DNA from 4 places in the Roseixanthobacter liquoris genome. Region 1 is predicted to be linked to each of the others. Evidence: predicted binding sites of a transcription regulator. Region 1 holds the regulator's gene; each other region holds the start of a gene.
What was found. The regulator LexA, encoded in region 1, represses DNA repair genes until DNA is damaged. The targets are predictions, from matches to a motif close to TGTTCNNNNTGTGTTCNG.
Positions count from the first base shown of each region.

Region 1 (7,798 bases):
GAGCTGCAATATGATCTGCCTGTCACCTCGGCATTCGTCGCCGAGCAATTGCGCGCATTCGGCTGCGACGAGGTGGTCACGGGGATCGGGCGCACCGGCGTCGTGGGCGTGATCCGCGGCAATGGCGGGGCGGGGCGCACCATCGCGCTGCGGGCGGACATGGACGCCCTGCCGATTTTCGAGTCCACCGGGGCCGCCTATGCCTCCAAGACGCCCGGCAAGATGCACGCCTGCGGCCATGACGGGCACACCACCATGCTGCTGGGCGCCGCCCGGCACCTGGCCGAGACACGCAATTTCGCCGGCACGGCCATCATGGTGTTCCAGCCGGCCGAGGAAGGCGGCGCCGGCGGCCGCGCCATGGTGCAGGACGGGCTGATGGAGCGATTCGGCATCGACGAAGTCTACGGCATGCACAATCTGCCGGGCCTTCCGGTGGGCTGCTTCGGCATCCGCGAGGGCGCCATCATGGCGTCCGCCGACCATGTCGAAATCACCGTCGCGGGCAAGGGCTCCCACGCCGCCAAGCCCCATGAAGGCGTGGACGTCGTGCTGACCGGCGCGCACATCGTCACCGCCTTGCAGCAGGTGGTGGCGCGCAATGTGGACCCGCTGGAAGGGGGCGTGGTTTCCATCGCCATGTTCCACGCCGGCGAGGCGGACAATGTCCTGCCGCCGAGCGCGAAACTCACCGGCACCCTGCGCAGCCTCTCGCCCGCCGTGCGCCTGCAATTGCGCGAACGGGTCAAGCAGATCGCGGAAGGGGTGGCCGGTGCATTCGGCGCGCAAGCCGAGGTGCGATTTGTCGAGGGCTATCCCGTGACCATGAACCACCCGGCCCAGACCGCCTTCGCGCAGCGCGTGGCCGAGGATGTGGTCGGCGCGCCGCAGGTGAACGGCGATGCGCCGCCTCTCATGGCGGCCGAGGATTTCGCCTATATGCTGGAAGCGCGGCCGGGCGCCTATATTTTCGTCGGCAACGGGCCGAGCGCCGGCCTGCATCATCCGGCCTATGATTTCGCGGATGCGGCGATCCCGTTCGGCGCCTCCTATTGGGTGCGCCTGGTGGAAACCGCGCTCCGCACGGCCTGAGCTTAGGCGGCGGATCTCCGCGTCCAGCGGTGTTCGCGCCTCTTCCGTGTGGGCCAGCCGAGGTTCGCGATCACTTCGCCTTGCGCAGGCGGAATTCGAGCACGCCGGCGTCCACCGTGCGCCCCTCGAAGGCATCGCCCGTCTGCTGGGCGATGTGGGGGATGTCGATGACCGACATGGGATCGGTGCAGCTCACGATCAGCAGCGTTCCCGGCGCGAGGGTCGCCAACGCCTTGCGGGTGCGCAAGGCGGGCAGGGGACATTTCAGCCCCTTGAGGTCGAGATGCACCTCGCACGGGCCGGCCGGCAGGGCATCCGACGATGCCCGGCGCGGAAATGGGCCGATCACGCCGCCTGCTCCTTGAGGCGGGCGAGGCTCTCCTCGCGCCCCAGCACCGACAGCACGTCGAAGATCGGCGGCGAGGTGGTGCGCCCGGTGAGGGCGGCGCGCAGGGGCTGGGCGACCGCGCCGAGCTTGATGCCCGCCGTCTCCGCATAGGCGCGGACCACCGCTTCCGTCGCCGGCACGCTCCATTCGGCGGCGGCGAGCGCGGGCAGGAGGGCGCCGAGATGGGCGCGCGCCTCCTGGGTAAGCAGCGCGCTCGCCTTTTCCTCCAGGGGCAGGGGCCGCTCGGCGAAGATGAAGCCGGCATTGTCCAGCAATTCCACCAGCGTCTTCGCCCGTTCCTTCAGCCCCGGCATGGCGGCGCGCAGTTGAGCCTTGTGCTCCGGCGTCATCTTGGCGAGCCGCGCGGCGCCGTCGGGCAGATAGGGAATGAGCGCCATGACCGCGTCGAACAAGTCATCGTCGGTGCTGGCGCGGATATAGTGCCCGTTGATGTTTTCCAGCTTCTGGAAATCGAACCGCGCGGCCGAGCGGCCCACATGGTCGAGATCGAACAAGGCGATCATTTCCTCGGTCGAGAACATTTCCTGGTCGCCGTGGCTCCAGCCGAGGCGCACCAGATAATTGCGCAATGCCGCCGGCAGATACCCCATGGCGCGATAGGCATCGACGCCCAGCGCGCCGTGCCGCTTGGAGAGCTTGGCGCCGTCCGGCCCGTGGATGAGCGGGATATGGGCCATCTCGGGCACCGGCCAGTCGAGCGCACGATAGATCTGGGTCTGGCGCGCCGCATTGGTGAGATGGTCGTCACCGCGGATGATGTGGGTGACGCCCATGTCATGGTCGTCCACCACCACGGCCAGCATATAGGTGGGCGTGCCGTCGGAGCGCAGCAGGACGAGATCGTCCAGATCCTTGTTGGGGAAGGTGACCGTGCCCTGCACCAGGTCGTGAATGACGGTCTCGCCCTCCTGCGGTGCGCGCAGGCGGATCACGGGCTTGCGGTCCTTCGGCGCCTCGGCGGGATCGCGATCGCGCCAGCGGCCGTCATAGCGCGGCGGGCGGCCCTCCTTGCGCGCGGTCTCGCGCATCTCCTCCAGCTCTTCCGCCGTGGCATAGCAGGGATAGGCATTGCCCAGCGCCAGCATCTGCGCCACCGCCTCCTGATGCCGCGCGACGCGGGCGAACTGATAGACCGTGTCGCCGTCCCATTCGATGCCGAGCCAGGTGAGGCCGTCGAGGATCGCGTCGATGGCTTCCTTCGTCGAGCGCTGGCGGTCCGTGTCCTCGATGCGCAGCAGCATCTTGCCGCCCTTCGCCCTGGCATAGAGCCAGTTGAACAGGGCGGTGCGGGCGCCGCCGATGTGCAGGAAGCCCGTGGGAGAAGGGGCAAAGCGCGTAACGATCTCTGACATGAAGGTCCGCCGAAAAGAGGTCTGGAGCGGGGCGGGCGTGCCGCCGGGATGCTTCGTGCATCGCCGGCATGTGGCGCGCGGGCGGCGCCCGTGTAGCATAGGCGCGCGCGTTGGGGAACGCGGGGGCATGGCAGGCACATCAAACACCGGCGAGGACGCCCCGCGGCGCACAAGAGGGCGCGGCGCGCGCGTGGCCGTCTGGGATGCGGGGCGAACGACGTCGCGCCCCTTCGACGCCCTGGACGCCCTGCGCGCGCGCCTGTTCGCAGGGCTCGCGGCGGAAATCCGCGTCGAGGCGGAGGCGGGGCGGCTGGTGCTCTGGCTGCCGGTGCTGTTCGCAGCCGGCATCCTGCTCTATTTCGGTGCCGAGCAGGAGCCCTCGCTGGTCGCCTGCCTCATTCTCACGGCGGCGCTGCTTGCCGCGACGCTCGCCGTGCGGGCGCGCGCCTTTTCCTTCGCCGTGCTTGCAGGCGTGACCGCGCTTGCCTGCGGCTTCACACTGGCCTGCCTCCAGACCGCGCGCATCGCGCGCCCGGTCCTGATCCCGCCGCCGGGCAGCGTGCGGCTGACCGGGTTCGTGGAGCATCTGGAGAAGCGTGCGGCCGCCGACCGCATCCTGCTGCGGGTCGAGCGCGCCCAGGCCAAGGGGCTGGATTTCAAGCCCGAGCGGGTGCGCCTCTCCCTGCCGCGCGGCTCGGCGCCCACCGTCGGCACAGGCCTCAGCGTCTCGGCGCGCCTGCTGCCGCCCCTTGGCCCGGCCATGGCGGGCGCGCATGATTTCGGCCGGGCACCGTGGTTCGCCGGGATCGATGCGGTGGGCTTCGCCCTCAGCCCGCCGAAGCCGGCGGATCTCGCCGGGGCGCCGCCGCTCGCCGTGCGCGTCGCCGCGCTGGTCCATGGCGTGCGGGTGGCGCTCGCCGCCCGCATCCGCCTGGTGCTGAGCGGCGCGGCCGCCGATATCGCGGTGGCACTTGTCACCGGGGATCGCTCGTCCATCGCGCCGGCGGTGGAAGAGAGCATGCGCCTGTCCGGCCTCACCCATGTGCTGTCGATTTCCGGCCTTCACATGGCGCTGGTGGCGGGCACGCTGTTCGCATTGGTGCGCGGGCTGCTGGCGCTGTTCCCGCCGCTGGCGCTCGGGGCGCCGGTCAAATCGCTCGCGGCGCTCTGCGCGCTGATCGGCAGCGCCCTTTATCTCATCCTGTCGGGCAATGACGTGGCCGCGCAGCGCTCGTTCCTGATGCTCGGCCTGGTGCTGCTCGGCGTGATCGTCGGACGCGCCGCGCTGACCTTGCGCAGCGTCGCGGTGGCGGCAGTACTCGTGCTCGCGGCGGCGCCGGTTTCGGTGCTCGATCCCGGCATGCAGATGTCCTTTGCCGCAACGCTCGCGCTGGTCGCGGCGTTCGAGCGGCTGCGCCCGCTGCGCCTTGGATGGACGGCCGATGGGCGAATGGCGCGCATCGCCCTGAAGGTCCTGCTGTTCGTGGGCGGGCTTGCGCTGACCTCGCTGGTCGCGGGCCTCGCGACGGCGCCCTACGGAGCCCTGCATTTCCAGCGCATCGGCGCCTATGGCCTGCTCTCGAATCTCGCCGCCATGCCGGCGGTGAGCTTCCTGGTGATGCCGTTCGGCCTGCTCGGCGTGCTGCTGCTGCCGTTCGGCCTGGATTCGCTGGCCTGGCCGATCATGGGGCTCGGCATCGACATCATGGTGGGCGTGTCGGACAAGGTCGCCGCGCTGCCGGGCGCTGGCCTGCGGACCGATTGGTTCAATCCGCCCGCGGTCCTGGCCGCGAGCCTCGCCTTGCTGTGCCTTTGCCTGTTGCGGGGACGGCTCGCGGCGATCGCGCTCGTTCCCGCGCTCGCGGCCCTCGCCCTCGGCGGCGCGCCCCCGCGTGCCGACATCCTGGTCGCGCCGAACGGACGGACCGTGGCGGTGCGCGCGGCGGACGGGCGGCTCTCCATCCTCGGGGCGACCTCGAACCGGATGGTGGCGGACCAATGGCTGAGCCGCGAGAGCGACACGCGCACCTCGCAGGCCGAGGGATTGGCCGATGCCTTTCGCTGCGACCGGCTGGGATGCACGGCCGCCACCGCAGGCGGCGTTCTCGCCGTCTCCCGCCGCCCCGAGGGGCTGGAGGCGGACTGCCTGAACGCGGCGCTCATCGTGAGCCCCCATCCGGCGCCGAAGAAATGCCCGGCCAGGGTCATAACGCCCGCGGATATGGCCCACACGGGGACCTTGTCCCTGTTCCGTGCGGCGGAGGGGAATTCCAATGCCCGGGACTGGCGGATCGTTCCGGCGCGCTCCCCGCGTCAGCAGCGCCCGTGGATGCCACTTCTCCCTCCCGTCGCAGAAGGGGAGCAGGGCGCGGGGTCCGCCCAGCAGGTCGAGGAGGATGCGGCCCGTTGATCCCTGGCGCAGGGCGCGGCGATCAAACGGAACACGGGAATCTCAATAGCGGCGCATCAGTCCGACGAGGCGACCCTGAACGCGAATGCGGTCCGGCCCGAAGATTCGGGTCTCATAGGCCGGATTGGCGGCTTCCAGGGCGATGGAGGCCCCCTTCTTGCGCAGGCGCTTCAGGGTGGCTTCCTCGTCGTCCACGAGGGCGACGATGATATCGCCGGTCTCGGCACTGTCGCATTTGCGGATCAGCACCGTATCGCCGTCCAGGATGCCGGCCTCGATCATGCTGTCGCCGCGCACTTCGAGCGCGAAATGCTCCCCGGTGCCCAGCATTTCCGGCGGGACGTTCAAGGTGTGGCTGCGGGTCTGAATCGCCGAGATGGGGGATCCGGCCGCAATGCGGCCCATGACCGGCACGGTCACGGTCGGCGCGGTTTCCTCATCCTCAGCCGGCGGGCGGACCCGGCCGAGGCTGCCCTCGATCACGCTGGGGGAGAAGCCGCGCCCGCTGGAGGAGGCCGCGCGGCTCGCGGCGAGGCCGGGGGCGGCGCTGTCCGGCAGGCGGACCACTTCCAGCGCCCGGGCGCGATTGGGCAGGCGGCGGATGAAGCCGCGCTCTTCCAGGGCGGTGATCAGGCGATGAATGCCGGACTTGGACCGCAGGTCCAGGGCTTCCTTCATCTCGTCGAAGGAGGGCGGGACGCCGGTTTCCTTCAGGCGTTCATGGATGAAACGCAACAGATCATATTGCTTGCGCGTCAGCATGGTCTCACCCGTCCCCATCCCGCTTCCGGTTCGGCAGCGATGTCCGTCAGGAGATCATTCAAACCGAAACAAATCATGAACAAGCATTAGCTGTTCCTTTTGTGTTCCGCAAGGGTGAACATCGCGTTAACGGTATTTCAGGAGGGGAGCGGAAGCACCGAAACGGCCTCGCCGGGCTCTGCGGCGGGTGCGAAAGCCGGCCGGATCAGCAGGCAATCCGCCATGGCGAGGGTCGTCAACATGGACGAATCCTGAATCGGCAGCGGCGTCGCCACCAAGGCCCCGTCGGGGGCGAACGACAGCGTCGCGCGCATATAGTCCACGCGGGAATCATTGGCCTTCACCGCGCAGCCGAGGCGCGCCGCGCGCACCTGCTGGCCACCCGCGGTGCTGCCCTGGAGCGCGTTCAGCAGCGGAATGAGGAACAGCACGGCGCCCACATAGGCCGATACCGGATTTCCCGGCAGGCCCAGCACGCGCATGGGGCCGCGTGCACCGAACATCAGCGGCTTTCCCGGCCGCAGGGCGATCTTGTGCACGGTCAGCTCCACCCCCTCGCTGCGCAGGGCCGGCACGATCAGATCGTGCTCGCCCACCGAGGCGCCACCGGAGGTGATCAGCACGTCTATTCCCGATTCGGCCGCCGCGCGGATGGCGGCGCGGGTCGCATCGAGGGAATCGCCGACGAGGCCGAGATCCACCGCCTCCGCGCCATGGGCCCGGGCCAGCGCCGCAAGGCCGTACACATTGGACACCACCACGTCGGACAGCGCGCCGGTGCCGGCCCCAGGGCGCACCAGTTCGTCGCCGGTTTGCAGGATGCCCACTTTCGGCCGCGCGACGACGCTGAGCAGGGAATGGTCGGCCGCGGCCGCCAGCATCACATCGCGATCGGTGAGGCGGCGGCCGGCGGGAAGGATCAGGCTGCCGGCGGGAAAATCGAACCCCGCCTTGCGCACGTTCCGCAGCGGCGCGGTGGCGGCGGTGGTGGTGATGAGATCGCCCTCGCGCGCGATATTCTCCTGGATCACCACCGTGTCCGCCCCCGGGGGCAGAAGCGCGCCGGTGAAGATGCGAACCGCTTCCCCCGTGGCGATGGCACCCGAGAAGGGGCGGCCGGCGGCGGATTCGCCGATCACGCGCAAGGTCGCGGGAACCTGCGCGATATCGGCGGCGGCCACCGCATATCCATCCATGGCCGACATGTCGGCGGCGGGCTGGCTACGGCGCGCCCACAGGTCGGCGGCGAGCACACGGCCCGTGGCCTCGGCCACCGGCACGGATTGCACGGGCAAGGGCGCGACGCCGGCCACCACGCGCGCGAGGGCCTCTTCCACCGGCATCAATGCCATGTCGCCTGCTCCAGATTTGGTTTTTAGCTCAGGCGCCTTAGGCGTCGTCGGCGCGCCACTCGCCGGAGCGACCGCCGGCTTTCTCCAGCAGGCGAATCCCCTCGATGCGCATGCCGCGATCTGCGGCCTTGGCCATGTCATAGATGGTCAGGCAGGCGAGGGAAACCGCCGTCAGCGCCTCCATCTCAACCCCGGTCTGGCCGCTCACCTTCACCCGCGCGCGCACGACGAGGCCGGGGAGGCCGGCGTCGGGCTCGATCTCCACTTCCACCTTGGAAATCATCAGCGGGTGGCAGAGGGGAATGAGCTCATGGGTGCGCTTGGAGGCCATGATCCCGGCGATGCGGGCGACGCCGAGCACGTCGCCCTTCTTCGCATTGCCCGACAGGATCAGATCCAGCGTCGGCGCCGCCATCACGAC
Region 1 covers NZ_CM195537.1:2,949,207-2,957,004, forward strand. Annotated here, with positions in the region: gene V5F84_RS13195 (M20 aminoacylase family protein) at 1-1,092, shown strand, start outside; gene V5F84_RS13200 (sulfurtransferase TusA family protein) at 1,163-1,441, opposite strand; gene gltX (glutamate--tRNA ligase) at 1,438-2,853, opposite strand; gene V5F84_RS13210 (ComEC/Rec2 family competence protein) at 2,981-5,263, shown strand; gene lexA (transcriptional repressor LexA) at 5,306-6,025, opposite strand; gene V5F84_RS13220 (molybdopterin molybdotransferase MoeA) at 6,163-7,377, opposite strand; gene moaC (cyclic pyranopterin monophosphate synthase MoaC) at 7,415-7,798, opposite strand, start outside.

Region 2 (7,798 bases), 1.6 Mb from region 1:
AGAACCAAAGCGCGCCCGGCTTCCTGGCCGGCGGGATCCTCGGGGAACAACAGGGCCAGCACCTGCGGCAGCGCGAGCGTGTGGTGGGCGATCGCCTCCAGCACGCCCGGCGGGGACGGCACCTCGTGGCTGCCGCCCGGGCTCGGCGCCAGCAGCATCAGCGAACGCAGGACCTGCGGATGGCGGATCGCCATCTGGCCCGCGATCATCGCGCCCATGGAATAGCCGAGCACGTCCACCTTGTCGTAGCCAAGCGCCGCCACCAGCCCGGCGGCATCGTCCGCCATCTGCGCGATGCTGGTGTGATTCTGCGCCGTGTCGGAGGAAAAGCCGCAGCCGCGATTGTCGATCACGATCAGCGTGCGGTCGTGGGCGAGCGCCTCCAGCAGCGCCGGATCCCAATCGGCCATGGTGGCGCCGAGCCCCATGATCATCACCAGGGGCGCGCCCTGCCCGCGGGCATAATAGCCCATCTCGATGTCGCCGACCTTCACCCGCGCGATGCGCGGCTGGAAGGCGGGCTCGGCCTGGAGCGGGGGCGTCGGCTCCGGCGCGCCTTGCGCCAGGGCCGGTCCGCCCGAAAGAAGCATGCAGATCGCAGCCAGCGCCGCGCCCGTTCGCCGGATCATCCTGTCCCCCTCGCCCGCCGCGATGGGCGCACGGGTGCGGAAAAACCGGCACCGCGTCAAGCGCGGCGTCGCGCCGGTCTGGCGGCAAGGCGGGCGCGCCTATAGATAAGGCTCGACACGCCTTTGCCGGGCGCCCCGCCGGAGATTTCCATGGCCCTTCAGGTCGCGGTCCAGATGGACCATATCGCCCGCATCAATATTGCCGGCGATTCCACGTTCGCGCTGCTGCTCGAAGCCCAGAAGCGCGGCCACGCGCTGGTGCACTATACCCCCGACCAGCTCGCCATGCGCGACGGCAAGGTGTTCGCCACCGTCGAGCCGCTGACCGTCGCCGACGAGGCGGGCAAGCATTTCACCCTGGGCGAGAAGCGGCGCGTGGCGCTGAGCGATTACGACGTGGTGCTGCTGCGCCAGGACCCGCCGTTCGACATGGCCTATGTGACCACCACCCACATGCTGGAGCGCATCCACCCCAAGACCTTGGTGGTGAACGACCCCGCCCAGGTGCGCAACGCGCCGGAGAAAATCTTCGTCACCGATTTTCCCGAGCTGATGCCGCCCACCCTGATCACCCGCGACCTCGACGAGATCAAGGCCTTCCGGGCCGAGTTCGGCGACGTGGTGATGAAGCCGCTCTACGGCCATGGCGGCGGCGCCGTGTTCCGCCTCACCGCCGACGACCTGAATTTCGGTTCGCTCTATGATTTCTTCGCCGTCACCTTCCGCGAGCCCTGGGTGATCCAGCGTTTCCTGCCCGAGGTGAAGCACGGCGACAAGCGCATCATCCTGGTGGACGGGGAAGCCGCCGGCGCGGTCAATCGCGTGCCGAGCGAAGGGGATCTGCGCTCCAACATGGTGCGCGGCGGCGCCGCCAAGCCCACCGACCTCACCGACCGCGAGCAGGAAATCTGCAGGCGCATCGGCCCGGAGCTGCGCGCTCGCGGCCTGCTGTTCGTCGGCATCGACGTGATCGACGGCAATCTGACCGAGATCAACGTCACCTCCCCCACCGGGCTGCGCGCCATCAAGCGGCTCGGCGGCCCCGATATCGCCGCGCAGATCTGGGACAAGATCGAAGAAAAGCGGGGCGCCTGACCGCGTCCTGCCGTCCACTCAGCCGAGGTGCCGCCATGCCCCAGCCCTTGACCGTCTCCATCCCCCACAAGCTCGGCAAGGCGGAGGCGACGCGTCGCCTCCAGGGCGGGCTCACCAGCGTGCGGGCGAAGTTCGGCGACAAATTGCAGGTGATGGAAGAGACCTGGACCGATTCCCACCTGCAATTCCGCGTCGGCGTGCTCGGCCACACGGCCCACGGCACGCTGGACGTGGCGGACACCGCCGTGCATCTCTCCGTGGAGCTGCCCTGGCTGCTGCACCTGATGGCGGAAAAGGCCAAGGCGCTGATCCAGAAGCAGGGCAATTTGATGCTGGGGCAGAAGAAATAGGCCTCAGACCGGCGCGAACAGAAGCGTCGCGGTATCGAGGGTGAAGCTGCCGTCGTCCTCGATCTCGAAATGGGCGCGCACGTCGCGCGTGGCCAGTTCCTGAAGCGAGCGGATCGCCGCCACGTGCAGGTCGGGCGTGTTGATGCGGGCGATCCAGGAGGAAAACTCCAGCCGCAACCGCCCTTCGGTGATCGACTGGCACGCCAGCCCCGCCGCCTGCGCGCGCTCCACCCATTCGCTGACCGCGAAGTCGCGGGCGTGGGAGGGGTCGCGCAGAAGCTCGACGGCCTGGAGAAACGTGTCCAGCACATCGCTGGGCGGCGCGACCACATCCATGAAGATCGCCCGCCCGTTCGGCTTCAGCACCCGGCGCGCCTGCGCCAGCCCCGCGGACAGATCGCGCCAATGATGGGCGCTGAAGCGCGACACCACGAAATCGAAGCTGGCATCGGAAAACGGCAATTCCTCCGCCACGCCCCAGGCGGTCTCGATATTGCCGAGGCCGCGCCGCTGCGCCTCCCCCGCGACCGCCTCCAGCATGCGGTCCGACAGATCATAGGCGACCACCCGCGCCACGTGGGGCGCCACGGTGAAGCTCACGTGGCCGCCGCCGCAGCCGAGATCCAGCACCCGCGCAGCGCCACGGCCCGCCATCATCTGCGCCAGGGCATCGAGATCCGCGCCTTGGGCGTGGACCGCACTCGCGACATAAGCGGCGGCCTGGGGGCTGAACTGGGCGGAGACGAGGCGCTCGTGGTCGCCGTCTTTCAGATGGGTCATGGTGCAAGGCTTTGGTTGCGCAAGAAATCGCGGCAGGAACACGCAGTCGGGGAGCGCCGCAGGCGCCCTCACCGCACCATAGCAATGATGCAGACGAGGGCAAACGCAACCAGCAGGCCGCGGATGCAGACCGGGCCTGCGTCCCGCAGGGGGGCGTATGTGAACGGAAGGACGCGGCCATTTCCCAGGCTGCCCCACTCGGCCCAGCCGAGGTGGGGTGCGGGTTCGGCCTCCCGCGCGTCCTCGCGGCGGGAAGTCGGGGGCAAGGGTTGAATATGGGTCATCCATCCACCTCCTGGGGACCGCGCCGATGATCCGGACGGCCGCCCCCTTCAGCCCAGCAGGGCGTGGAACACGAAGGCCAGCACCAGCAGCGGCACGAGGACGGCCGCCTTCAGCGCCATGCGGGCCAGCGGACCGGGCCGGCCGGAGCCCCGGGTCTGCTGCGGCGGCAACGGCCGGGCGCGCGGAACGGGGGCGGCGGCGGGGGAGAAATAATGCGTTTGGGTCATGATCGGGTCCTCACGGCCGCCCTTATCCCGCCGCCGGCCGTAAGGGCGCCATCGGGAACCGGTGCGTCTTCCATAAAGCGCGCGTAAACGCCGGTGTTCCCAATCTGTTCTTGTGCCGCCGGCCGCCCTCCACTACCTTGGGTGGCACTCTCAAGCCGGGGGGCTGAAGCGTGATCCAGCGTGTGGCGACGGTGGCGTTCGAGGGCGTGGACGCCCGGCCGGTGGATGTGCAGGTGCATGTGGCGCCGGGCCTGCCGGCCTTCACCATCGTCGGCCTGCCCGACAAGGCCGTGACGGAAGCCAAGGAGCGGGTGCGCGCCGCCCTGATCGCCTCCGGGCTCGCCCTGCCGGCACGGCGCATCACCATCAATCTCGCCCCCGCCGACCTGCCGAAGGAAGGCTCCCATTATGATCTGCCCATCGCGCTCGGGCTGATGGCGGCGATCGGCGCCATCCCGGGCGACGCGCTCGCCGGCTTCACCGTGGTGGGCGAACTCGGGCTGGACGGGTCCATCGCCGCGGTGGCGGGCGTGCTGCCGGCGGCGATCGGCGCCAATGCGCGCGGACACGGGCTGATCTGTCCCGGCGCCTGCGGCGCGGAAGCCGCCTGGGCCAGCCCGGACATGGAGATTCTCGCGCCCATCTCGCTGATCCAGCTGGCGAACCATGTCACGGGCCGGCAGATCCTCGCCCGGCCCGACCCGCGCCTGCGCCCGCCCGGAGGCTCGAACCTCGACCTCAGGGACGTGAAGGGCCAGGAAACCGCCAAGCGCGCGCTCGAAGTCGCGGCCGCCGGCGGCCACAATCTGCTGTATGTCGGCCCGCCCGGCGCCGGCAAATCCATGCTGGCCCAGCGCCTGCCCTCCATCCTGCCGCCGCTCTCGCCGGCGGAGATGCTGGACGTCTCCATGGTTGCCTCGGTGGCGGGCGCGATCCAGGACGGCGCCCTGGTGGACCGCCGGCCGTTCCGCGCGCCGCACCATTCCGCCAGCATGGCGGCGATGGTGGGCGGCGGGGCGAAGGCGAAGCCGGGCGAGGTCTCGCTCGCCCATCACGGCGTGCTGTTCCTGGACGAATTGCCGGAATTCTCGCCCCAGGTGCTGGATTCCCTGCGCCAGCCCCTGGAGACCGGCGACGTGCTGATCGCCCGCGCCAATCATCGCGTGACCTATCCGGCGCGGTTCCAGCTGATCGCCGCCATGAACCCCTGCCGCTGCGGCCATGCGGGCGAACCGGGCTTCACCTGCAAGCGCGGGCCGCGCTGCAAGGAGGATTACCAGGCGCGCCTCTCCGGCCCGTTCCTCGACCGCATCGACCTGTATCTGGATGTGCCGGCCGTCACCGCCGCCGATCTGGTGCTGCCCGCCCCGGCCGAGGGCTCGCGGGAGGTGGCGGCCCGGGTCGCCGCCGCGCGCGCGCTCCAGGTCGAGCGCTATGCCGCGCTGGACCGGCCCGACGTCCGCACCAATGCCCAGGCCTCGGGCCCGCTGCTGGAGGTGGTCGCCGCGCCCGATGCGGGCGGGCTCGCTTTGCTGCGCGATGCCGCCGGCGCCATGAATCTGTCGGCGCGCGGCTACCACCGGGTGCTCAAGGTCGCCCGCACCCTGGCCGACCTCGACGGCGCGGAAACCCTCGGGCGCCGGCACCTCGCCGAGGCGCTGGCCTATCGCGCCCTCGCCGACCGGCAGCGCGCGGCGGCCTGAGCCCCCGGCGCCCGTGTTTCACTTGGCTTGGCTGCCCCTGCCAACGCGCGCAGCTGACAAATGCCGTGCGCAGCGGAACTCGCCCGCTGTTCACGGCGCGACCGCTGCGGGAACCGGCCGCTGCGGGCGAAGCTACATGGCGTTGATGGCGAGGCCTTCATAATAGGTGATCTGGCACAGATCGCCCAATTCCACCTTCTGGAGATCGGCCAGCACCTGCGGATTGGCCGCCCTCACCGTGCGCACGACGCCGTCCAGCCCCTCGAAGCTGATGGTGCCGTTGGTCTTGTCGATATTCACCAGGATGGAGGTGATGGTGACTTCCCGGAAGCCATAATCCTCCGGCCAGCCCGGCAGGCCGTCCTTCAGCACCAGTTCGGACACCGCGACGCCGGGCGTGCCCTGATGGGCCTTGCCGAGCGCGGTCACGAGGCCGGGCAATACGCGGATCAGCAGCTTCTGGCTGTTGGCGAGCCGCATGACATCGCCCAGCAGCGGCGGCGCGATCACCGCCCAGCGCTTGCCGTTCGGCGCCTCGAGTACCACGCGGCGGGTGGCCGGATCGGCGGAAACGAAGCGGGCCTGATAGCTCAGCACATTCATCGTGCCGACGCCCGGCACGTTGATGACCGTGACGGCGGCGGGGGTGGGGACCGCCTGGGCCTGGGCATGCCCCGAAAAGGCGATGCTGAGCGCCAGGGCGCAGCCGGCCGCACCCGACAGAAAACGAACCTTAGACATGGTGCCCCCGAATCCCGATTGCCCAACCGCCCCTGGCGCTAGCATGCGCTCCGGTGGCCCGCAATGCGCCGCCTCCGTCATATGACAGGACGGGGCTGTCACAATCAGCCATTGTCACATAGCCGTAGGAAAACTATGGTGAATGTGATGGTCACGCGGGATGAACGCGCACGAGGCGCGCGCCCGGTTTCGAGCTCGTCTGGGACGGCGCGCGGCATCCCATGAAACCGCCGTTGTCCAGCGGCGGCCCGAGGAGGGGGTCGTTGCATGAAACGCCAAGATCCGTCCGGTTCCGGTCTCGACCCGCAACCCTTCAGCTGGCCGGCTCTGGTGGGCCGCGGCATCGATGTCGCCAAGGAAGGCTTCGCCAAATTCCCCGGTGCCAAGTTCGGCGCGCCTTTGTTCGCGGCGCCTCTGCCGCGCGCGGACGGCAAGCCGGGGCTGAACGGCCCGCAGAAGCTGGTTTCCGATTTCCGCGCCTATTCCGGCATCCGCCACCGCGAGGCCGTGCCGTTCGGCGAACCGGTGGTGCTCGGCCGCCTCGGGCCGCTGGAAGTGCGGCTCGCCCGCACCGCGCGCGACGTGCGCCGCGCCCAGCGCCTGCGCTACAAGGTCTTCTACGAGGAAATGTCCGCCGTGCCCGACGCCGCCGCGCGGCTCGCCCGGCGCGACGTGGATGCGTTCGACGCCATCTGCGACCACATGCTGGTGCTGGATTACGAAGCCGGAAAGATGGTGCTGGGGCGCCGCAAGCCCAAGGTCGTGGGCACCTATCGCCTGCTGAAGCAGGAGGTGGCGGACCGTCATGGCGGCTTCTACACCCAGGGCGAGTTCGACGTGAACCGCATCATCGCCGCGCATCCCGGCCTCAAGTTCCTGGAGCTGGGTCGCTCCTGCGTGCTCAAGCCCTATCGCAACAAGCGCACGGTGGAGCTGCTGTGGCATGGGGTGTGGGCCTATATCCTGCGCAACAATATCGATGTGATGATCGGCTGCGCGAGCCTGGAGGGCACCGACCCCGAGGCCCTCGCGCTTCAGCTCTCGTTCCTGCATCACCATGCCCGCGCGCCGGAGGAATGGCGCGCCCGCGCGCTCGACAAGCGTTACGTGCCCATGGATCGCATCCCCAAGGATGAGATCAACATGAAGGCGGCGCTGCATGCCCTACCGCCTTTGGTGAAGGGCTATCTGCGCCTCGGCGGCTTCGTGGGCGACGGCGCGGTGGTGGACCACCAGTTCGGCACCACCGACGTGCTGGTGGTGCTGCCGCGCTCCATCATCAGCGCCCGCTATGTGGAGCATTTCGGCCCGACCGCGAACCGCCACGCCATCTGAGACCGCCCGCGCGGGGGCACCGCCCGCCGCCGCCTCGATATGCTGAGGCGGCCGGCGCGGCACGAACAAGACCCGCAAGCCTGTCGCAAGGCCCGGCTTTCTGCCATAGCTTGGGTCTGCCGGCCGGCTTCTCGGCCTCGGGCAGCTTTCCGCGCGTCCGGGCTTGCCGTCCATGATCGAGATCACCCCCCGCATCGCCATTTCCGAGGACGAGATCGAGCTCGCCTTCGTGCGCGCGTCGGGGCCCGGCGGGCAGAACGTCAACAAGGTGTCGAGCGCCGTGCAACTGCGCTTCAACGCCTTCGCCTCGCCCAACCTGCCCGACGGCGTGAAGCACCGCCTGATCCGCATCGCCGGTAAGCGCATGACGCAGGACGGCGTCGTCATCATCCAGGCGCAGCGCCACCGCACCCAGGAGCGCAACCGCGCCGATGCGCTGGAGCGGCTGGTGGAGATGATTCGCGAGGCGACCTATGTCGCTCCCATCCGCCGGCCCACGCGCCCCACCCTCGGCTCGAAGGAGCGGCGGCTGGAGGCGAAGGAGCGGCGCGGCGTGGTGAAGACCCTGCGCCAGAACAAGCCGCAGGCCGACTGACCGGACGCGAAGAAGGCGCGGCCGGCCCTCAAGCCGAGACGGTGGCGGCCTGGAGCAG
Region 2 covers NZ_CM195537.1:4,575,288-4,583,085, forward strand. Annotated here, with positions in the region: gene V5F84_RS20610 (alpha/beta fold hydrolase) at 1-629, opposite strand, end outside; gene gshB (glutathione synthase) at 780-1,724, shown strand; gene V5F84_RS20620 (polyhydroxyalkanoic acid system family protein) at 1,760-2,074, shown strand; gene V5F84_RS20625 (class I SAM-dependent methyltransferase) at 2,078-2,854, opposite strand; gene V5F84_RS20630 (hypothetical protein) at 3,187-3,366, opposite strand; gene V5F84_RS20635 (YifB family Mg chelatase-like AAA ATPase) at 3,537-5,069, shown strand; gene V5F84_RS20640 (hypothetical protein) at 5,202-5,810, opposite strand; gene olsB (l-ornithine N(alpha)-acyltransferase) at 6,078-7,145, shown strand; gene arfB (alternative ribosome rescue aminoacyl-tRNA hydrolase ArfB) at 7,318-7,740, shown strand; gene recN (DNA repair protein RecN) at 7,769-7,798, opposite strand, start outside.
Region 2: a site for LexA is predicted at 3,461-3,478, ahead of V5F84_RS20635 (YifB family Mg chelatase-like AAA ATPase). Genes of this name have one in related genera too.

Region 3 (7,798 bases), 1.9 Mb from region 1:
CAACGGCGCACCGGCGTGCCAATGCCAGACCTCGCTCGCATCCACCCGATGCCAGTGGGAGCGCTCCCCCTGCGCCAGCAGGAAATAGATGGCGGTGGAGGCGCCCCGGCCGCCGTCGGCGGCGACCTCCCGGAACGTCTCGCGGAAATGTCCGCCCTCGGGATGGGGCTGAAGCCCGAGGAGCGCGATCACCTCGTGCGCCGCAAGCGCGGCCATGCCGGCGCTCATCCCCGGAAGACGTTCTTGCGCGCCCGCAGTTCGGTGAACACCGCGGCGGGATCGGATTCGCCGAGGCCGAGACGCTCCGCCATGGCGGGATCGTCCGCCCGCAGGAACGGATTGGTCAGTTTCTCGTCGCCCAGCAGCGCGGGAATGGTGGGCTGGCCGAGCTTGCGGGCGGCTTCCGCCTCCGCGACACGGCCGAGCAGCGCGCCATTCTCAGGGTCCACCGAGAGCGCGAACTTGCCGTTGGCGACGGTGTATTCGTGCCCGCAATAGACCGCGAGGTCGTCCGGCAGGGTGCGCAGGCGCACCAGCGAATGCCACAGCACCGGCGGATCGCATTCGATGGGCCGCCCGCAGCCCATCACGAACAGCGTGTCGCCGGCGAACAGCAGCCGCTCGCCCTCGAACAGATAGACGATGTGGCCGGCGGTATGGCCCGGCGTTTCCATCACCCGGCTGATGAGCGAGCCGACCGCAACCGGGTCGCCGTCCACCACTTCCACGTCGATGCCGGGAATGCCGGCGGCCTCGCGCTTGGGGCCGACGACGGTGGCGCCATACTGACCCTTCAGCGCCAGCACGCCGTCCACATGGTCCGCATGGTGATGCGTGACGAGGATGTGGGTGAGGTGCCAGCCCTCCCGGTCCAGCGCCTCCAGGATCGGTGTCGCCTCGGGCGCGTCGATCACCGCCGTGGCCTCGGTGGCGGGATCGTGCAGCAGCACGGCGTAATTGTCGCTGAGGCAGGGGATGATCCGGATTTCGACCGACACGGGTGGTGCCCTCCCTGCGGGGAATGTCCTGCGCGCGCCGATACCGCGCACGCCTGTCCGCTTTTGAGTATCACGCCCGTCGGCGAGGGCAAGCCGGCCGGATGGTCGCAGCACCTCCGCGCGGCGGGGCCATGCTATAAGGAGGCATCGCGAAAGGGGCGCCATGTATCTCGACGTCGTGGATCTGCGCAGTTTCTACGCCCAGCCCCTGGGCGTCGTGACGCGCCGGCTGGTCAGCCGGGCGGTGCGCGCCCGCTTCAATAACGTGCAGGGCCTCTCGGTACTCGGCATCGGCTATGCGACGCCTTATCTCGGGGTCTTCCGGGGCGAGGCGGAGCGGTGCATCGCCATCATGCCCGCGGCCCAGGGCGTGGTGCGCTGGCCCTCAGCCGCCCCCACCCTCGCCGCGCTCGCGGATGAGACCGCCCTGCCCCTGCCCAATGCCTCGGTGGACCGGGTGGTCGCGGTTCATCTGCTGGAGATGACGCCCGACGCCGCCGAAATGCTGCGCGAGGTCTGGCGCGTGCTGGCGCCGGGCGGACGGCTGCTGGCGGTGGTGCCCAACCGGCGCGGCGTGTGGGCACGGCTCGACACCACCCCGTTCGGCAACGGCCGCCCGTTCTCCCGCGGACAGGTGGTGCGGCTGCTGCGGGAAGCCCTGTTCACCCCCTCGGGCTGGGACGAGGCGCTGTACTTTCCCCCCGTGTCGAACAATTGGCTGCTGCGCACGGCGGTGGCCTGGGAGCGGGCCGGCGGGCGCCTCTCCCTGCCGTTCGCGGGCGTGCACGTGGTCGAGGCGACGAAGCAGCTCTATCGCCCGACGCCGGTGAAGCGTTCCGCGCTGGTGCCGGTGCTGGAGCCGGTGTTCGGCCAGGGGGTGCCGGCGGGCCGGGCGATCCTCAATCGTTCCGGCTCAGCAGGAACACCGCCTGCTCGCCCAGCAGGTTCCACACCCACCACGGCATGTTGAATCGCACCGGGTGGCCGGAGGAATCCAGCGCCACCGCCTTTTCCATGCGCGCGTCCAGCACCTCCACCAGCGCCACGAAATCGCGGATGGTGCAGAAATGGATGTTGGGCGTGTCGTACCAGGAATAGGGCATGTTGTCGGTGATCGGCATGCGCCCGTAGAGCAGCAGGTCGAAGCGCGAGCGCCAATGGCCGAAATTCGGGAACGAGACGATGGCGCGCCGGCCGATGCGCAGCATCTGCTCCATCACCCAGCGCGGGCGGCGGGTGGCCTGGAGCGTCTGGGAGAGGATGACGTAGTCGAACGCGTCGTCGGGATAATGGGCAAGGTCCACATCCGCGTCGCCCTGCACCACCGAGAGGCCGCGCGCCACCCCGGCATTCACCCCCTCGCGGGACAGCTCGATGCCGCGCGCATCGCAGCCGCGCGTGGTGGCCAGCAGATCCAGCAGCGCCCCGTCGCCGGAACCGACATCCAGCACCCGCGAGTGGGGCGCCACCATGTCGGCAATCACCATCAGATCGACGCGCACCGAGGAGAAGCGCACGATCGCGTCGTCCGGGGCCGTTTCCCTCACTGCCATGGCGCCCTCACCGGCTGCGCGCGGCCGGCAGGCCGGCGGCCTTCGCGGCGCTGTCGAGAAAGCCGTGAGCGATCGCGAACAATTCCGGCTCGTGCAGCAGGAAGGCGTCGTGGCCCTTGTCGCTGTCGATCTCGGTGAAGGACACGCTCGCGCCCGAGGCGTTCAGCGCGTGCACGATCGCCCGGCTGTCCTCCGTGGGAAACAGCCAGTCGGACGTGAACGAGGCGACGCAGAACCGGGTCTTTGAGCCCCGGAACGCATTGGCGAGCACCCCGTCATAGTCCGCCGCGAGATCGAAATAATCCATGGCCCGCGTGACATAGAGATAGGAATTGGGATCGAACCGCTGGACGAACGATTCCCCCTGGTGGCGCAGATAGCTTTCCACCTGGAAATCGGCGTCGAAGCCGAAGGTGGGCAGCGCCCGGTTCTGGAGCCGGCGGCCGAATTTACGATGCAGCGCCTGGTCCGACATATAGGTGATGTGCGCCGCCATGCGCGCGACCGCGAGCCCGCGATGGGGCGTGTGGCCCTGCTTGAGATAATGGCCGCCGGCCCATTCCGGATCGGCCATCACCGCCTGGCGGCCGACTTCGTGGAAGGCGATGTTCTGTGCCGAATGGCGCGCGGCGGTGGCGATGGGCAGCGCCGCGAACACCCGCTCGGGATAGCTCGCCGCCCATTGCAGCACCTGCATGCCGCCCATGGAGCCGCCGGCCACGCAGAACAGGCGCTCGATGCCGAGATGGTCGAGCAGCATGGCCTGGGCATTCACCATGTCGCGGATCGTCACCACCGGCAGGTCGAGGCCATAGGGCTGGCCGGTCGCCGGATTCAGCGAGGCCGGCCCGGTGGTGCCCATGCAGCCGCCGAGCACATTGGCGCAGATGACATAGAAGCGCTCGGTATCGATGGGCTTGCCCGGCCCCACCAGCGTCTCCCACCAGCCGGGCTTGCCGGTGACGGGATTGGCGTTGGCGGCATGCTGGTCGCCGGTCAGGGCATGGCACACCAGCACGGCATTGGAGCGCGCGGCATTGGGCTCGCCATAGGTCTGATAGGCGATCTGCAGATGATCGAGCGCAACGCCGGCATCCAGGCGCAGCGGGCGGTCAGGCCCGAACCGCACCAGCGGGGAATGGGGCTGGTCGGCTTCGCGCCGGGCGAGGGCGTCTTCCGCTTCCGTGGTCGGAGCCGTTGGTTCGGCCAGATTTTCCATTTCGCCTAGAAGCGACGGCCCCATGCCCGTGTCAAGCGCGCGCACGCAGGCGTGAAGGCCCGCTGACCCCGAGGCTTGCGCGGAGAAAGGTTCCGCCGGCTCAGCGGCCGTTCTGGCAGAGCGGATCCATATCCGGGCAGCCGAGCGCATTGCGACCGGGATTCAGCGAGGGATTTGGCTCGGGCGGCACGGTGCTGACGCCGGGAGGTGCGCCGCGCGGCACGATGGCGCCGGTGGCGGGCGCGGGCCGCACGCTGCCGGTGGAATCATAAGCGGCGCCCGGGGAGGTTTCGCCCGGTGTCGTCGCCTGCGGCGCCGGGCGCACGTCGAACGGGGCATTGGTCGTCTGCGCGGCGGCCGGGGCGATGCCCCCCGCCAGCGCCAGGCCGAAGGCAAGGACGACGGCGAATCTCGATTGAGCCCTACCCATGTTTCCCTCCCACGCCCGGCACGGGGGACCGCGCCGCATCTCCAGAGCCATAACACAGGCGGTCGCGGGGCGGTTCCTACTTACCCGTGAACAAAAGGCGCTTGCGTGGCTTTTGCCGATTCGGACCGGGTTTCACCCGCATCCGTTCCGCCCCCGCGCGCGTCGCTGTCCCGGCGTGGGACAGGGGCTGAAAGGAGAACATCGGGACCGCGCGGAGCGGTCAGCGATTCGCTCGGCCTTTGTTCCGCCCATGTTCCCCTGCGGTCTAGCATCCTGGCCTTCCTGCCCCGATATGATACAGAGCCGTCGTCGGGACGGCCTTTCCAAGATTGCCTTCCCAAGATTTGCGGACGCCACGCGCTGATGGACGATGTGACAAAGCTGGCCGTCTTGCCGCGCTCGATCCGGGCCCGGGGCGTGACCGCGGTGCTCGGGCCGACCAATACCGGAAAGACCCATCTGGCCATCGAGCGCATGCTCGGCCATGAAAGCGGGCTCATCGGCCTGCCGCTGCGCCTGCTGGCGCGCGAGGTCTACCAGCGCATCGTCGAACGGGTCGGGCCGGAACAGGTCGCCCTCGTCACCGGCGAGGAAAAGATCAAGCCGCCCCATCCGCGCTATTGGGTGGCCACCATCGAGGCCATGCCGCGCGATCTCGACGTGGCGTTCGTCGCCATCGACGAAATCCAGATCGCCTGCGACCTCGATCGCGGGCATGTTTTCACCAACCGCATTCTCAACCGGCGCGGACGGTTCGAAACCCTGCTGCTCGGCTCGGCCACCATGCGGCCGCTGGTGGAAAAGCTGCTGCCGGGCGTCACGGTGTCCGTGCGCCCGCGGCTCTCGACGCTCTCCTTTGCCGGCGAAAAGAAGATCACCCGCCTGCCGCCGCGCTCGGCCATCGTCGCCTTCTCGGCCGAGGAGGTCTATGCCATCGCCGAACTGATCCGCCGCCAGCGCGGCGGTGCGGCGGTGGTGATGGGTGCGCTCTCTCCGCGCACCCGCAACGCCCAGGTGGAGCTCTACCAGAGCGCCGACGTGGATTATCTGGTGGCGACCGACGCCATCGGCATGGGCCTCAATCTCGACGTGGACCACGTCGCCTTCGCCTCCGACCGCAAGTTCGACGGCTGGCAGTTCCGCCGCCTCAACCCGGCGGAGATGGCGCAGATCGCCGGTCGCGCCGGCCGCGCCACCCGCGACGGCACCTTCGGCACCACGGGGCGGTGCGAACCTTTCGAGCCGGAATTGGTGGAACGGCTGGAAAGTCATGTTTTTGACACGGCAAAAGTGTTGCAATGGCGCAACGCGGTGCCGGATTTCACCTCTCTCAAATCCTTGATGGAGAGCCTTTCGGTACCGCCACGCGAGGAGGGATTGACCCGCGCGCCGACGGCGGACGATGTGCAGGTGCTCGAAATCATGAGCCGCGACGCGGACGTAGCGGCACGCGCAACCAATGCTGCCGCCATCGCGCGGCTCTGGGACGCATGCCAGGTGCCGGACTATCGCAAGATCTCCCCGGGCGCCCATGCGGAGCTGGTTTCGACCATTTTCGGCCATGTCGGAAACGGGGGACGACTCCCTGATGAGTGGTTCGCGCGTCAAATCGCCTTGACCGATCGCGCGGAAGGAGACATCGACACGCTGTCGAGACGGATCGCCCAGGTGCGGACACTCACCTTCGTCGCCAACCGCCCCGACTGGCTCACGGATCCGGAGCACTGGCAAGGCGTCACAAGAGGGGTCGAAGACAAGCTTTCCGACGCACTGCACGAACGGCTGGCTCAGCGGTTCGTGGATCGGCGGACCAGCGTGCTCATGCGACGCCTGCGAGAGAATACGATGCTCGAGACTGAGATCAGCAAGACCGGCGATGTTAAGGTGGAGGGCCATGTGATCGGCCACCTCCAGGGATTCCAGTTCGCGCCCGACCCCGCCGCCGGGGGAGAGGAAGCGAAGGCCTTGCGCGCCGCCGCCCAGAAAGCGCTCGCGGGTGAAATCGAAGCGCGCGCCACGCGGGTCGGTCAGGCGGTGGACGAAGCCTTCGTGCTGACCGCCGACGGCACCATCCGCTGGACCGGCGAACCGATCGCCAAGCTGATCCCCGGCGACGAGGTGCTCAAGCCGCGCTTCAAGATCATCGCCGACGAGCATCTCACCGGCCCCGCCCGCGAGCAGGTGGAAGCCCGCCTCACCCTGTGGCTGAAGGCCCATGTGGAAAAGCTGCTCGGGCCGCTGCTGAAGATGGGCGAAGCCGAGGACATCACCGGCATCGCGCGCGGCATCGCCTTCCAGATCGTCGAGGCGCTCGGCGTGCTGGAGCGCAGCCGCGTCGCCGAGGAGATGAAGACCCTCGACCAGGCCGCCCGCGCCACGCTGCGCGGCTATGGCGTGCGGTTCGGCGCCCATCACATCTATCTGCCCGGCCTGCTGAAGCCGGCGCCGCGCGCGCTCGCGGCGGAATTGTTCGCCCTTAAGCACGGCGGCCTTGCCCAGAAGGGGCTCGACGAGCTGCCCCATCTCGCCGCCAGCGGCCGCACCTCCATTCCCGTGGACCACGAGATCCACAAGAGCCTGTATCGCGCCGTCGGCTTCCGCGTGTGCGGCGAGCGCGCCGTGCGCGTGGACATTCTCGAGCGCCTCGCCGACCTGATTCGCCCCGCGCTCGCCTGGCGGCCGAATTCGCCCGGGCCCAAGCCGCCCGGCGCCGTCGACGGGCGCGGTTTCACCGTCACCGTCGGCATGACCTCGCTGGCCGGCTGCTCGGGGGAGGATTTCGCCTCCATCCTGCGTTCGCTCGGCTATCGCATGGAGAAGCGCGAAGCCCCGCCGGCCGAGGCCGAGGCGCCCGCCGCTCCCGCTCCCGCCCTTGAGCTGGCGCCGCCGCCCGAAGGCGCCATCGAGGCCGACCTTCTGTTCGGCCCCGACGACGGCGCCGCCGCCCCCGAGGCCGAAACGCCGGCCGAGGCTCCGCTCGAGGCACCCGCCGAGACCGGCGAGGCCGAGACGGGCGAAGCCGAGGCCGAGGCCGTCGACGCGCCTTCCGAAGAGGCCACCGAGATCGAGGCGAGCGCCGAAACCGCGACGCCGCTCGTCGACGCGCTCGCCACCAGCGAACTGCCGGTTGCCGAGGATGCGGCGACCGGCGCCGAGGCCACTGCCGAGATCACCGGAGAAGCCGTGGAAGCGGCAGTTGCCGAGGTCACCGGCGAACCGGCGCTGATCGAAGTGTGGCGGCCCGGCCGTCCGCCGGGTGCGCCGCGCCGCGAGCGCCCCGCGCACGGCCAGCGCGAAGGCCACGGCCAGCGTGAGGGGTCGGGCCAGCGCGAAGGACAGCGGTCCGGCGGCGAACGCCGCGAAGGCGAGCGTCGTGAAGGCGAGCGTCGCGAAGGCCGCCCGCCGAATCGCCGCTTCGATCGTCCGCGCGAGGGCGGCCCCGATGTGACCGCCACCGCGCCCGGCACCGAGGGCACCGCCGGCGAGCCCCATAGCGAACGCCAGGGCGAGCGTCAGGGCGAGCGTCAGGGCCAGCGCCCGCCGCGCAATGACCGTCCGTTCCGCGGCCCGCCGCGCCAGGGCGAGACGCCGCGCGGCC
Region 3 covers NZ_CM195537.1:1,056,874-1,064,671, reverse strand. Annotated here, with positions in the region: gene V5F84_RS04830 (cupin domain-containing protein) at 1-216, opposite strand, end outside; gene gloB (hydroxyacylglutathione hydrolase) at 225-998, opposite strand; gene V5F84_RS04820 (class I SAM-dependent methyltransferase) at 1,162-1,968, shown strand; gene metW (methionine biosynthesis protein MetW) at 1,898-2,551, opposite strand; gene metX (homoserine O-acetyltransferase MetX) at 2,559-3,770, opposite strand; gene V5F84_RS04805 (hypothetical protein) at 3,871-4,200, opposite strand; gene V5F84_RS04800 (helicase-related protein) at 4,564-7,798, shown strand, end outside.
Region 3: a site for LexA is predicted at 4,441-4,458, ahead of V5F84_RS04800 (helicase-related protein). Genes of this name have one in related genera too.

Region 4 (7,798 bases), 190 kb from region 1:
CTTCGTCGATGACGAGCACTTCGATGCCCGAGAGCAGGAGTTGCCCGCGCTCCACATGGTCGAGCAGCCGGCCGGGGGTGGCGATGAGCACATCGACACCGCGCACCAGCTTGGTGTTCTGGTCGCCGAACGACACGCCGCCGATCAGCAGCGCGACATTGAGCTTATGGTTCTTGCCGTAGCGGGCGAAGCTGTCCTCGACCTGGGCTGCGAGTTCGCGCGTCGGTTCAAGGATGAGGGTGCGCGGCATGCGCGCCCGTGCCCGGCCCTGCTCCAGCAGGGTCAACATGGGAAGGGTGAAGGCGGCGGTCTTGCCGGTGCCCGTCTGCGCCAAGCCCAGCACGTCGCGCCGGGCGAGAACGTGCGGAATGGCTTGCGCCTGGATGGGCGTGGGCGTTGTGTACCCGGACGCCGTGACGGCCGAGAGGACTTTTTCGCTCAGGCCGAGTTCGGAAAATGACATATCGTCGCTTAATGCGGCAGCGCTCCGCTTATCGCAGGCCCCGTGCCGTACGGGGCTGGGCGAGCGGTCGTCGCTCGGCGCGCTTGGATTCGAAATAATCGGACGACACCTTGTAAAGTAAGGATTTTGTGCGCTGTGTCAATGCTTCTCATTGAACCTGCCATGCGTCGGGAGAATTGCAACCCGCAACGCCATGCGCCGGCGGCCTTGACCCCTTGCGGAATGGGCGTCAAGGAAGCCACCCGCGCCACCTGATTTCCGGTCGGCGTCCCGCCTCCCTCCGGCAGTGCCGACATGCCCTTTCTTCTGGTTCTCGGTCTGGCCGGGTTCGCCAGCGCGTTCTCGATGCGCGCGGTCGACCCCATGCTTAACCTGCTGGCCGCGGACCTCGCCGTGACGCTGCAACGCGCGGCCTTGCTCGCCAGCGCCTTCTCGCTGCCCTACGCGGCCATGCAATTGGTGTTCGGCCCCATTGGCGATGCCGTGGGCAAGGTGCGCTTGATCCGCGTGACGCTCTCCATGCTCTGCCTCGGGCTCATCGGCTGCGCTCTTGCGCCCAGCCATGACGCCCTGCTGGCGGGGCGCATTTTCTCCGGCGGCTGGGCTGGTGGGGTGATTCCCGTTGCTCTGGCAACCGTCGGGGATCGCGTGACCATGCAGCAGCGCCCCCAGGCGCTCGGACGGCTATTGATGGCGATCGTGCTGGGCCAGCTCGGCGGCGCCATGGCATCGGGGATGATCTCGACCCTGATCGGATGGCGCGCTGTGTTCTGGTGCGCGGCGGCGGTGGCCGGGACGGCGGCTCTGGGCGCGATGTTCTTCCTCGGCGAGACTGCGATCCCGCAGCGTCCGTCCCTGCGCGGGGCGCTGGCGCGCTATGGCGTGGTGTTCGGAAATCCCCTCTCGATCCGCCTGTTTCTGGTCGCAGCCATCGAAGGGGGGCTGATCTTCGGCGTGTTCCCGTTCGTCGCCGCCCATATGGTCGGGCGCGCGCTGGGTGATGCGGTGGAGGCGGGGTTCGCGCTCGGCATGTTCGGCGTGGGCGGGGTGATCTACACCTTCCTGGTGGCGGTTCTGGTGCGCCGGCTGGGTCTCTCCGGCATGGCCGGGATCGGCGCGACGGTGGCGGGCCTGTGCCTGATCGCCATCGCGGTGGTGCCCTCGCTGGGACTGATGCTGGCGCTGTTCGGCGTGCTCGGTTTCGGCTTCTACATGATCCACAACACCTTGCAGATCATGGCCACCGAGCTGGTGCCGACAGCGCGCGGCTCTGCGGTCGCGCTTTATGCGACCTTCTTCTTTTCCGGCCAGGCTCTGGGTGCGCTGCTGGCGGCGCAACTTATCGGCATCATCGGGCCGGTGGAATTGTTCGCCGGCGCCGGCGTCTGCCTGATCGCGCTCGCCTTCCCCGCCTCGCGCCTGCCGCGCCGGCTCGTGCCGGCCACGCCGGAGCCCGCCGATCCCTCCGCCTGAGGGACCGCGCGTCAGATATCCAGCAGATCCTCGCCGGCAAACGCCGCGCGCTCGGAAATGAAGGCGAAGCGCGCCTCCGGCTTGTTGCCCATGAGGCGCTCCACAAGATCCGCCGTATCGGCCTGCGCCGCCGCCTCGATGGTCACGCGCAGCATGGTGCGCGTGTGCGGGTTCATGGTGGTTTCCTTGAGCTGCGCCGGCATCATTTCGCCGAGCCCCTTGAAGCGGCCGATCTCCACCTTGCCCCGGCCGGAGAATTCCTTCTTCAGCAATTGGTCCTTATGGGCATCGTCGCGGGCATAGAGCGTCTTCGCGCCCTGGGTGATGCGGTAGAGCGGGGGCACCGCCAGGAACAGATGGCCCTCCTCGATGAGCTTCGGAATCTGCCGATAGAAGAAGGTGACGAGCAGGGAGGCGATATGCGCCCCATCCACGTCGGCGTCGGTCATGATGACCACCTTCTCATAGCGCAGGTCCGCTTCGCGATACTGGGCGAGCGTGCCGCAGCCGAGCGCCTGGAGCAGGTCCGACAATTGCTGGTTCTGGGCCAGCTTGTCGCGCCCGGCGCTGGCGACATTGAGAATTTTGCCACGGAGCGGCAGCACCGCCTGGGTCTTGCGATCGCGCGCCTGCTTGGCTGAGCCGCCGGCCGAATCGCCCTCGACGATGAAGATCTCCGAGCCCGCCGCCTCGGTATTGGAGCAGTCCGCGAGCTTGCCCGGCAAGCGCAGCTTGCGCACCGCGGTCTTGCGGGAGATCTCCTTCTCCTGCTTGCGACGCAGGCGCTCTTCCGCGCGCTCCACCACATGGTCCAGCAGCCGGTTCGCCTGCACCGGATTGGCGGCAAGCCAATGGTCGAGCGGATCGCGCAGCGCCTGCTCGACGATGCGCGAGGCTTCCGCAGTGGCGAGCCGGTCCTTGGTCTGGCCCTGGAACTCCGGCTCGCGCACGAATACCGAGAGCATGGCCGCGCAGCCGGTCGTGACATCGTCGCCGATCAGGATGGCCGCGCGCTTGGCCTGGCCGATGCGCTCGGCATAATCGCGCAAGCCCTTCAGCAGCACCAGGCGAAGGCCATTCTCGTGCGTGCCGCCGTCATGGGTGGGAATGGTGTTGCAATAGGAGGAGATGGCGCCGTCGCCGTCGGCCACCCAGGCCACCGCCCATTCCACCGAGCCGTGGCCGCCCTGCTTCTGGATGCGGCCGGCGAAAATCTCGCCATGCACCAGCGTCTGGCCTTCCAGATCGCCGGCGAGATAATCCTTGAGGCCGCCGGGGAAGCGGAAGGTCATCTTCTCCGGTACGCCGGTGGTGCCCACCAGAAGGGCGGGATCGCACGACCAGCGAATTTCCACGCCGCCAAACAGATAGGCCTTGGACCGCGCCATGCGGAACACGCGGGCGGGATCGAAATGCGCGCCCGCGCCGAAGATTTCCGGGTCGGGATGGAAGCGCACCTTGGTGCCGCGGCGGTTGGTGATGCGGCCGACCTCGGCCAGCGGGCCGAGCGGTGCGCCTTTGGAGAAGCTCTGGCGATACAGGGTCTGGTTGCGCGCGACCTCGATCTCCAGATGGTCGGACAAGGCGTTCACCACCGAGACGCCGACCCCGTGCAGGCCGCCCGAGGTCTCGTAGACCTTGCTATCGAATTTTCCGCCCGCATGCAGGGTGGTCATGATGACTTCGACGGTGGACTTGCCGGGGAACTTGGGATGCGCCTCCACCGGAATGCCCCGCCCGTTGTCGGTCACGGTCAGCGTGCTGTCGGCGGCGAGATGCACCTCGATGAAGGTGGCATGCCCCGCCACCGCCTCGTCCATGGAATTGTCGATCACCTCGGCGAACAGGTGATGCAGCGCTTTGACATCCGTGCCGCCGATATACATGCCGGGGCGGCGCCGCACCGGCTCCAGCCCTTCCAGCACCTCGATATGGGCGGCGGTATAGTCGCTCGCCATCTCGGGCACGGCGGCGGGCGCCTTGGCGCGCGGGCTCGGGGCCTTGCGGGCAGGGGCGGGCGCGGCAAACAGATCGTCGTTATCGGACATGTGGCTCTTTAGGTCGCTTCGGGGCGAATCGCCGCCGGCCATCATGCCAGGGCGAGGGAACGAAAGGGAACATACCGGAAACGCGCGCAGCGCGGGACTGGTCACTTATCCCTGTCTTTCGCCTGATATGGGATCGGTGTACAGACCCCCGACCGAACACGCCCGCGCAGCGTCCTGCGCGCGGACGCGCACGGCCTAACGTCGCACGGCCCCCAGCGGGCGGGAGAAGGACATGTCGGACACAGCAAAGGCACGGATCGCGGTTCTTGGCGCCTCGGGTTACACCGGGTCCGAACTCGTGCGCCTTCTGCTGCGCCATCCCCGTGTCGAGCTCGTCGCCCTGACCGCGGATCGGAAGGCCGGCCAGTCCATGGCGGACGTGTTCCCGCAGTTCGCGCCCTATGCGCTGCCCAAACTCGTCACGATCGACGAGGTGGATTTCAACGCGGTGGACCTCGTGTTCTGCGCGCTGCCGCATGCGACCACCCAGGACGTCATCAAGAAGGTGTTCGAGCAGGCGCCCAATGTGAAGGTGGTGGACCTGTCCGCCGACTTCCGCCTGCGCGATCCCGGCGCCTATGAGAAATGGTACGGCCATCCCCACGGCGCGCTCGATCTCCAGAAGGAGGCCGTCTTCGGCCTGGTCGAGATCTATCGGGACGAGATCAAGAAGGGTCGGCTGATCGCCAATCCGGGTTGCCACACCACCACTTCCATCCTGCCGGCCGTGCCGCTGCTGGAAGCCGGTGCGATCGAGCCCGAGACCATCGTCATCGACAGCAAGACGGGAATGTCCGGCGCCGGCCGCTCGGCCAAGGAGGCGATGCTGTTCTCCGAGGTGTCGGAGGGCATCCATGCCTATAGCGTCGGCTCGCATCGGCACATGGGCGAACTGGATCAGGAATTCACCAAGGCCGCCGGCCGCCCGGTGGCGCCCATGTTCGTGCCGCACCTCGTGCCCATGAACCGGGGCATCTATGCGACCCTCTATGTGCGCACCACCGGCGCCAAGGCGGAGGATCTCCACAAGATCCTCGTGGATTTCTACAAGGGCGAGCCGTTCGTCCATGTCCTGCCGTTCGGCCAGGTGCCGCAGTCGCGCCATGTGCGCGGCTCCAACATGGTGATGATGGGCGTCGTCGCCGACCGTGCGAGCGGCCGGGCGATCGTGCTCTCCACCCTGGACAATCTGGTGAAGGGGGCTTCTGGCCAGGCGGTGCAGAACATGAACCTGGTGCTGGGCTATCCCGAGACGCTCGGCCTGGAGCAGATCGCGCTCATGCCGTGAGCGCTGCGCCATGATGCGTTGCGGGCCGCTGCTGCATGCGGCCCGCGCTTTCGTGCCCGCCGCCATTGCCTCGTAAATCGCCGGCTTGCTATAGCGGCGGGGAAGGGCGCGGAGGGCGTGCGGAAAATTGCAGCGCTCGCGTTCGGAACATGCTTCAACCGCTTGCGGTTGAACCATCTGTTGGCGCCGACCCGTAAAATGGGCGCGGTGCGTGCTGGGAGCTGTCCATGTCCGTCGATCAGGCGACCGTCCGAAGGGTTGCGCATCTGGCGCGCATCTCTGTGCGCGAGGAGGAACTCGCCCCCCTTCAGGAGGAATTGAACGCCATTCTCGCTTTCGTCGAGCAATTGTCTGCGCTCGATGTTTCCGGCGTCGAGCCCATGAGCGGTGTGATCCCGCTCAGCCTGCCCCTGCGCGAGGATCTGGTGACCGACGGCCATTATCCTGAAAAGATCCTCGCCAATGCGCCCGATGCCGAGGGTGGCTTCTTTACCGTGCCGAAGGTGGTGGAATGACCGCGCTCAATCAGCTCACCCTCACCCAGGCGCGTGAAAAGCTGGCGCTGCGGGAGTTTACCGCGGTCGAACTGACCCAGTCCTATCTCGACGCCATGGAAAAGGCGCGCGGCCTCAACGCCTATCTGGAGGAGACTGCGGAAAAGGCGCTCGCCATGGCGGCGGCCAGCGATGCGCGCATCTGCAATTCCGAAGGCGGCCCGCTGGAGGGCATGCCCATCGGCGTGAAGGACATGTTCTGCACCGATGGCGTGGCCACCACGGCCGGCTCGCGGATTCTCGAAAATTTCGTGCCGCCCTACGAATCCACCGTCACCGCGCAGCTCTGGCGCGACGGGGCGGTGATGCTGGGCAAGCTCAATAATGACGAGTTCGCCATGGGCTCGTCCAACGAGACCTCGGCGTTCGGCCCGGTGATCTCGCCCTGGCGCCGCGATGGGGATGCCTCGCTGCTGGTGCCCGGCGGCTCGTCCGGCGGCTCGGCGGCGGCGGTGGCGGCGTTCCTGTGCGCCGGCGCCACCGGCACGGACACCGGCGGCTCGATCCGCCAGCCCGCCGCCTTGACCGGCACCGTAGGCATCAAGCCGACCTACGGGCGGTGCTCGCGCTGGGGAATCGTCGCCTACGCCTCCTCGCTCGACCAGGCCGGCCCGTTCGCACGCACCGTCAATGACGCGGCCCTGCTGCTGCGCTCGATGGCCGGACACGACCCGAAGGATTCCACCAGCGTGGACCTGCGCGTCCCCAATTACGAGGATGCCGTGGGTGCCTCGGTAAAGGGCAAGCGCATCGGCATCCCGCGCGAATATCGTGTCGAGGGCATGTCGCCGGAGATTGTCGAATTGTGGGAGCAGGGCGCGGCGATGCTGCGCGATGCAGGCGCGGAGGTGGTCGACATCTCGCTGCCGCACACGCAATACGCACTGCCGACCTATTACATCGTCGCCCCGGCGGAGGCCTCCTCGAACCTCGCGCGGTATGACGGCGTGCGCTACGGCCTGCGGGTACCTGGCCGCGATGTCGCGGAGATGTATGAGCGCACCCGCGCCGCCGGCTTCGGGCCGGAGGTGCGTCGCCGCATCATGATCGGCACCTATGTGCTCTCCGCCGGCTATTACGATGCCTATTACCTGCGGGCGCAGAAGGTGCGCAGCCTCATCAAGCGCGATTTCGACGACGTGTTCGCGCAAGGCGTGGACGCCGTGCTGACGCCGACCACGCCCTCGCCCGCCTTCGGCATCGGCGAGAAGAGCAAGGCCGATCCGGTGGAGATGTATCTCAACGACGTGTTCACCGTGACGGTGAACCTCGCCGGCCTGCCGGGCATCTCGGTGCCCGCCGGCTTCTCGGCGGATGGCCTGCCGCTGGGCTTGCAGATGATCGGCCGCCCGTTCGAGGAGGAAACGCTGTTTTCCCTTGCCCAGGTCATCGAGGATGGCGCCGGCCGCTTCCCGGTGGAAGACCTGTGGTGGGCCAAGTGAGCACCGGCGCGCGGCCGCAACGGGCGGGCATTCCCGCGGCCCTTGCGGACGCGCGCGACGCCATCGACGCCATCGACGACCAGATCGTCGATCTGCTGGTTCAGCGGCTGGCGGTGGTCAAGAATGTGGTGGTCGTGAAGGAGCGGGAAGGCATTCCCGCTTTGCTGCCGGACCGGGTGGAAGAGGTGGTGGAGCGCGTCGGCCAGCGCGCCGCCGCCGCCGGCCTGCCGCCGGACCTGACCGAGCGGCTGTGGCGCGATCTCATCGAATGGACGATCGCCTACGAAGACCACCACCTGGGCGACCGACACCCCGGGTGAGGCGGCCAGGGTGTAAATTTTCTCTTTACGAAACTTTTTATCCCTTTAAGACATGGGTCGAGGCGCCGCGCGGGCGCTGGACCGATTTGTCTTGAACGGCGCGCGACATCTGCCGACAAGGCGCAGCGTGTCAGTGTGCGTTCGCAGGGGACGAGTGTGATCGAAACCAAGCTTATCGATGGAAAGGCCTTCGCGGCCGATCTGCGGGCC
Region 4 covers NZ_CM195537.1:3,139,945-3,147,742, reverse strand. Annotated here, with positions in the region: gene V5F84_RS14105 (DEAD/DEAH box helicase) at 1-463, opposite strand, end outside; gene V5F84_RS14100 (MFS transporter) at 758-1,936, shown strand; gene parE (DNA topoisomerase IV subunit B) at 1,948-3,984, opposite strand; gene argC (N-acetyl-gamma-glutamyl-phosphate reductase) at 4,217-5,272, shown strand; gene gatC (Asp-tRNA(Asn)/Glu-tRNA(Gln) amidotransferase subunit GatC) at 5,500-5,787, shown strand; gene gatA (Asp-tRNA(Asn)/Glu-tRNA(Gln) amidotransferase subunit GatA) at 5,784-7,268, shown strand; gene V5F84_RS14075 (chorismate mutase) at 7,256-7,588, shown strand; gene folD (bifunctional methylenetetrahydrofolate dehydrogenase/methenyltetrahydrofolate cyclohydrolase FolD) at 7,748-7,798, shown strand, end outside.
Region 4: a site for LexA is predicted at 4,050-4,067, ahead of parE (DNA topoisomerase IV subunit B). Genes of this name have one in related genera too.